DNA from 3 places in the Proteiniborus ethanoligenes genome. Region 3 is predicted to be linked to each of the others. Evidence: a T-box and tRNA genes for the amino acid it is inferred to sense, from the RefSeq annotation. Region 3 holds a T-box; the other regions hold tRNA genes.
The links. A T-box is a leader RNA that pairs with one kind of tRNA and senses whether it is charged. The one in region 3 lies ahead of argS (arginine--tRNA ligase), so its partner is inferred to be a tRNA-Arg.
Positions count from the first base shown of each region.

Region 1: it encodes a tRNA-Arg, which carries the amino acid that the T-box ahead of argS (arginine--tRNA ligase) is inferred to sense. The anticodon was not compared.
Region 2: it encodes a tRNA-Arg, which carries the amino acid that the T-box ahead of argS (arginine--tRNA ligase) is inferred to sense. The anticodon was not compared.

Region 1 covers NZ_FNQE01000010.1:686-2,964, reverse strand. Annotated here, with positions in the region: gene BLV37_RS05335 (D-alanyl-D-alanine carboxypeptidase family protein) at 1-726, shown strand, start outside; tRNA gene BLV37_RS05330 (tRNA-Arg) at 787-863, shown strand; gene tadA (tRNA adenosine(34) deaminase TadA) at 888-1,337, shown strand; gene BLV37_RS05320 (MFS transporter) at 1,443-2,279, shown strand, end outside.
Region 2 covers NZ_FNQE01000018.1:41,888-44,166, reverse strand. Annotated here, with positions in the region: gene BLV37_RS08700 (ABC transporter ATP-binding protein) at 1-80, shown strand, start outside; gene BLV37_RS08695 (class I SAM-dependent methyltransferase) at 284-988, shown strand; tRNA gene BLV37_RS08690 (tRNA-Arg) at 1,092-1,167, shown strand; gene BLV37_RS08685 (DUF3810 domain-containing protein) at 1,202-2,279, opposite strand, start outside.
Region 3 covers NZ_FNQE01000032.1:22,184-24,462, reverse strand. Annotated here, with positions in the region: gene argS (arginine--tRNA ligase) at 1-1,381, opposite strand, end outside; T-box leader at 1,526-1,738, opposite strand; gene BLV37_RS12420 (GerMN domain-containing protein) at 1,794-2,279, opposite strand, start outside.

The DNA of each region.
Region 1 (2,279 bases), on a different contig from region 3:
GAAATAGGATTAGCAAATACAGTATACCTAAATCCTAATGGGTACCCATTGAAAAATGGAGTTCAAAATATGATGACTACTAGAGAATTATTTGAACTCTCTAGATATGTAATATCAAAGTATCCACAAATATTAGAAACAACTAAAATAAATAAAATGCTTATGCCTTCAAGAGGTTATGATAGAGATAATACTAATCCATTACTCAGCTTAATAAGTAATGTAGATGGGTTAAAAACAGGGTTTACGGATGAGGCAGGATATTGTCTAATATCTACAGTAGAAATAAAGGAAGATGAAAATAATACAAAACCCTTTAGGCTTATAGGAATAGTTATGGGGACAAAAACTGAAGAAATAAGAAAAAATGTAAGCAAGGAGCTGTTAGAATATGGCTTAGAAAACTACAGCTATAAACAGATTTTAAATAAAGATACTTCTATAAAAAAGATAGATATATTAAATGCTAAAATTTCAAAGGTAGATATTTATCCTCAAAAAGATTTGAACTTACTGGTGAAAAAAGGGGAAATAATAAAGCAAGAAATAAAGCTAGAAAAATTTTTAAAGGCCCCTTTAAAGGCCGGAGACAAAGTAGGACAGGTTCATGTGCTGGACAAAGGAGGAGAAAGCTATATTATAGATTTACATACTAAAGTATCAGTTCAAAAAATCAGTTTATTTGATAGAATTTACAATTATTTTCAAAGCAAAAAGGAATCCTAAATCATGGAGCATTGACAATAACATGAGATTAGTGTAAAATATATAGTTGTTATATAAGGTGCTCCCGTAGCTCAGCAGGATAGAGCGACGCCCTCCTAAGGCGTAGGTCGGAGGTTCGACTCCTCTCGGGTGCGCCACAATTATTTTTTGAAGGTGAAAACATGGATGAGTATTTCATGAACATAGCATTAAATCAGGCAAACAAAGCTTATAGCATCGACGAGGTACCAGTCGGTGCTATTATTGTAAAAGACCAAAAGATAATAGGAACAGGCTACAATATGAGAGAAACACTAAATGATCCCACTGCCCATGCAGAAATTATAGCAATAAAAAAAGCAAGTGAAGCTTTAGGGGCCTGGAGATTAATGGGATGCACTATGTATGTAACCATAGAGCCTTGTGCCATGTGTGCAGGAGCTATTGTAAACTCTAGAATAGAAAGAATAGTCATAGGAGCAAGAGACCCTAAAATGGGGGCTTGTGGCTCTGTAATGAATATAGTGCAAAATCCGCAGTTAAATCATAGGGCAGATATAACTTTAGGTGTAATGGAAAATGAATGCTCTAGAATAATGAAAGAGTTTTTTAAAAAGCTAAGAGAGAAGTAAACAATCTTTTATTAGTACAAAGATGGTAGATTATCTGATAATATAGTAATTGTTACAATGCTTGCTTTAAGCAAATATTCTGATAAAGGGGCAAATAAGAGAGATATGATGAATAATGCAAAAGAAAAAAACAACAGGCTGTTAATAGCATTTATTTTTATCATTATGATTTTGTCTGCAATAAGTGATAATGTCAGGGGAATTTTTGTTCCTTCTTTTAAGTCGGATTTCTCTGTAAGCAACACTCAGATAGGCACCATAATAGTCATAGGTTCCATAGGTTATATTATTTTTTCTTATTTAGGTGGGATACTATGTGAAATTATTGGACACAAAAAGGTTTTACTCATAGGAACGGGATTTATGACGCTTTCCTTAATTACATTATCTCAGAGTCCAAATTTTATTATTTTATTAATAGGTATGTTTCTCTTAAATGCAGGCTGGTCTCTCATAGGGATATCTATAAATACTATGGTACCATTATTGGCAGCTGGATTTAATGCTATTCTTATGAACCTAATACATTTTAGCTATGGAATAGGGGCCACTATAACTCAAAAAGCAACAGGAACCTTATTGTATAAGGGCATAGACTGGAGAAGTATTTATCTCTATATAGCCATATTATTTGGAATAGTATTTATTACATTTATTCCTGTCAAGACACCCTTTATTAGAAAAGCTCAAAAAGACAGTAAAATTGATTATGGATATATATTTAAAAACAAGGTTTTATATTTTTACATGATTGGTCTTGGTCTATATGTGTCATCGGAAATGGCAACAAGCAATTGGTTTGTTAATTACATGAAGGAAGCATATAATATTAGTGAAAATGTAGGGACCTATTATACCACTGTGTTTTTTGGCATATTTGCCCTAGGAAGGCTTTTTGGAGGATTTATAGTAGAAAAGCTTGGAACCACTAAAAGTGTACTA
Region 2 (2,279 bases), on a different contig from region 3:
TTGAAGAGCCTCAATTAGAGCAAATTGCACCTGAACATTTAGTTGCATGCCATTATGTTAGAGCCATAAATGGAATATAGATAACAAATATGAATATTACGGGAATCTAAACTGGATTTTGCTAGTTTATACAAGGGATAAGCTATATTAAGGACAAAGTTTCTTAGCATGAGACGAAAAAATTTTAATAGCTTACGGGAAGAAATGCTTTGAGACTTTGTCATATTTTGATAAAATATGATATAGTATTATATTATATTTAAAATACAAGGAGTGACAACAAATGAAAAAACTAAGGAGTAAGCTAAAAGACGTAGAAGGTGGAAAGGTACTAGATGTAGCAACTAGGGATGGAGCATTTATTATGAAGCTTAAAGACGGGCTTAAAAGCTATACTGAAATAATAGGTATAGATAATGATGAAGAGATAATTGAGAAAAACAATAAAACAAATACTTATCCTAACATAAAATACTTGGTGATGGATGCAGAAAACATGGATTTTGAAGATAATACCTTCGATATGGTGTGCATGTCAAATACCCTTCATCATTTACCTAATAAGAATAAAATGCTTTCTGAAATGAAAAGAGTATTAAAACCAGGCGGTATATTTATTATAAGTGAACTATTTAGTGAAGAACAATCACCTGCTCAGATGACACATGTAATGCTACATGAACTAGGGGGACTTATAGATACATTGTTAGGAGAACATCATAGTAAGACACTTAAAAAGCAGGAAACAATTGATTTAATTAAAAATATGGGAATACAAATAGATGAGATTTTTGAAGATTATGAAACTGACGAGGGGATACATAAGAGATTAATTGAAAGAGTTCATAAGCTACCACAAAAAGTAGCTAAGATTAAGGATTATCCTGAATTTGATAAATTTATGAAAATGGCTGAAGATGTAAAGAAAAACTTTGACAACTTTGGCATAGAAAGAAGCACACAGCTAGTTATTATGGGTAGATTATAGGAAAGTAAAGTATATTGTAAATAGGATTGTAATATGTTATTATTTTAAAGGCAGATACTTGCCTTTAAAATAATAACATAGGAACTATTAAAAATATTATTATACACCCGTAGCTCAACGGATAGAGCACCTGACTTCGGATCAGGGTGTTGGGGGTTCGAGTCCTCTCGGGTGTGCCATAAAGACCTTGTGATTATAAATTACAGGGTTTTATTACTTCTTATGCTCCTCCCTATATTCTGCTATAAGTAAATCAACCATTCTCCCATAGCTTTTTATACCATCCTTCTGATTATTAGATTTCAGGTAAGTATTGTTTACTTTATTAGAGGCTTTTTCTATAGGACCTTCAAATCTTTTCCAATACTCATTCATAGCTATTAAGTCCTTTTTAAGCTCTGGGCTGTACCTGTTATTCAGCTCATAGTATGCTTCTATATCGCTGCTGTATAATGCGTTCATAGAATGAATAAGGGCAAGTAAGTATCCTGAATATTGAAAATCTACATCTGGGTGTAGCTTACAAGCTAGATAAGCTATATAATTTGCTTCATCTTCACGAGCAAATCCCCTTTGATGTGCCATTTCATGTGTAGCAGTAGAAGGAATAGATACATATGGAATATGGACATTAACATTTGCTTCTGCAGTAAAGGGAAAATATATTCCTGTTATGCCAGTGTAGGACATACCCTTAGAAAAAAGCACAGCCTTGGGAGTCCCGTATTTACCATCCAGCACTGGATATAGCTGGCCTACTTTATCATAACCCTTATAAGCTCTTTTTAAAGTCTGAGAATATGTATCTTTATTTAAGTTCTGGCTATTTAGGTCTAGTTCCTTTCTTAAGCTGTTTGTTTCCTCTATTAAATTTATACAAAGGGACTTAAGCTCATTTATAGATGCAGGCTTAGTATCTAGTCCGATTATTTTGGAGAGTGGTAATCTATAATAATTTAATCCCCATAGGATGATAAATGCAAAATAAACAACGCTTATAGCAATGATTACATTTTTGAAATGTCTGTAGAAATTCTGTAGACTAATATGGCGTGTAATTATTTTAATCAGTATCTTAATTGCATAGATAAGAATAAATAAAAAAGTAAAAATCACTATAAATTCTCCTAGAGAAAAGGGAACGATTCCCGTTACATTGCTTAAAAATATACCTATGTATCGGTATATTCCATTTGAGTATAGCTTCTCAACCAGGTGTGGATTTTTGAGAGACAAAGATACTAAAATAGCTCCCATAGGTGCTAATACTACGAGCCAAAGACTGTTAATA
Region 3 (2,279 bases):
CACTGTTAGCCCTTGCATAAGTATATTGCACATAAGGCCCTGTCTCTCCTTCAAAGCTAAGCATTCTATCCCAGTTAAATACTATGTCTTTAATCTTACCATTGCTTAAATCATTGAATATAACAGCGCCAATCCCTACCATTTTTGCAACCTCATCTTTGTTTTCTAGATTAGGGTTCTTTTCTTCGATTATTTCCTTTGCTTTTTCTATAGATTTCATTAATAAATCATCTAATAAAATAACATTTCCCTTTCTTGTTTGAAGTCTCCCTTCCTCTGTACTTACTCTCCCAAAGGGAGCATGTTCCATTTGATTTGCCCAATCAAAGCCCATAAGCTCTATTACCTTCATCCATTGTGCAAAGTGAAGATTTTGAGAATAGTCGGTAATATATATGGATTTTGCAAAATTAAAGGTTTCCTTTCTATATATGGCTGCGGTAATATCTCTAGTAGCATATATAGTAGTTCCATCACTTTTAAGAATTATACAAGGTGGCATATTATACTCTTCTAGGTCTACTACATATGCTCCCTTACTCTCTACTAAAAGGTTCTTTTCTTTTAGCATATCTACTATTCTTTCCATTTTGCCTTCATAGAAGCTTTCTCCAGTATTGTAATCAAACTTTACATTTAATAAATCATATACTCTATTGAATTCTTCTAAGCTTAAATCAACAAATCTTTTCCAAATTTGTCTTGCTTCTTCATCGCCTTCTTCGAGTTTTTTAAACCAATATCTTCCCTCTTCTTCAAGTTCGGGAGCTTTCTCTGCTTCTTCATGAAACTTTACATACAGAGCTTGAAGAGATTTTATAGGCTCCTTTTTAATCTCCTCATCATCCCCCCATCTTTTATACGCAGAAATCATTTTTCCAAATTGTGTTCCCCAATCACCTAAATGATTTATTCCAATAGAATTATATCCTAAAAAGTTATAAATCTTATATAGAGAATTGCCTATTACTGTTGATCTTAAGTGACCAACATGAAAAGGCTTTGCAATATTTGGCGCAGAGTAGTCAAAAGTAACGTTCTGACCTTTCCCAATATTCGCTGAACCAAACATTTCTTTCTTCTGAAATACTTCCTCAAGTACAGTTTTCCCTAAAGCTTCTTTATTAATAAAAAAGTTCACATAGGCCCCAACATTTTCAATTTTTTCAAATAAATTCTTTTCTTTAATAGAATCTACTATTTCTTGAGCAATAATGTTAGGAGATTTTCTAAGCTCTTTTGCTAATCTAAAGCATGGCATAGCATAATCTCCAAGCTCATAATTTGGCGGAACCTCTAAAAGCTCTATTATGGTATCTTCATTTAAACTGCCAAAGTTTTTACTTACTAGTTTTCCTATTTCTTTTTTAAAATCAAGCATAATTTGCCTCCTTTTTAAATTTATAATGTTTGATAGAAATAACACATTCTTTATATCCTAAATCTACAAAGAATATAGATTGTTTATTAATACTCATAATGACCAGAAAAACTATCTATTTAAAATAAAAAAATCTCGCCTCAAGAAAGAGACGAGATATTTCCCGTGTTACCACTCTAATTGGTAAGCTTAATAAGCATACCCACTCAAGCCCATTAACGCTGGGTATCGGCACATCCTACTCATTTCAGATAGCTTCTCCGAGGCTCTCTTCAGATGTATCTATGTGTCAGCTCCCACCTTACCTGACTCGCTTGGACAATGACTACAGCTTACTTTCCTCATCTTTGAATTTAATTATTTAATGCTTTAAATGATAGCATATATTCCAATCAAATACAAGAGTAGTATTTTATTTATCAGGAATAAATTCACTGCTAAAAGAGAAATCCTTATCTAGCCTAACTCCATTTAGCTCCTTAATACTTTCTCCTTCTACTTTAATAACTACTTTTTCATTTTCAGGGAAAAATGTCAATGTGTTTACTATAGCATCCAGTGCCATTTGAGTTAAAGTTCCATCCTTAGGCATATTATCTATAAATGCTTTAGATAAATCTAGATAAACGGTACTACCCTCTTTTTCAAGTCCTAATATTTTTGTATCCTTAGGTACTGGTGATTCAAAACTTCCCTTATCATAGCCAAATAGCTTTTCTAATGCAATTTCTTCAATTCTTTTTTCATTAAGTATTGGATCATTTGATTTTATTTCAAATCTTTCTCCAAATAAATATGGAATATCCTTATGCTTTAAATAAACCGCATAATCAAGATATTTTACTTGATTAGTATCTTTACTTTCTTCTTGTTGCTCTGTTTCAATATTATTTTCGTC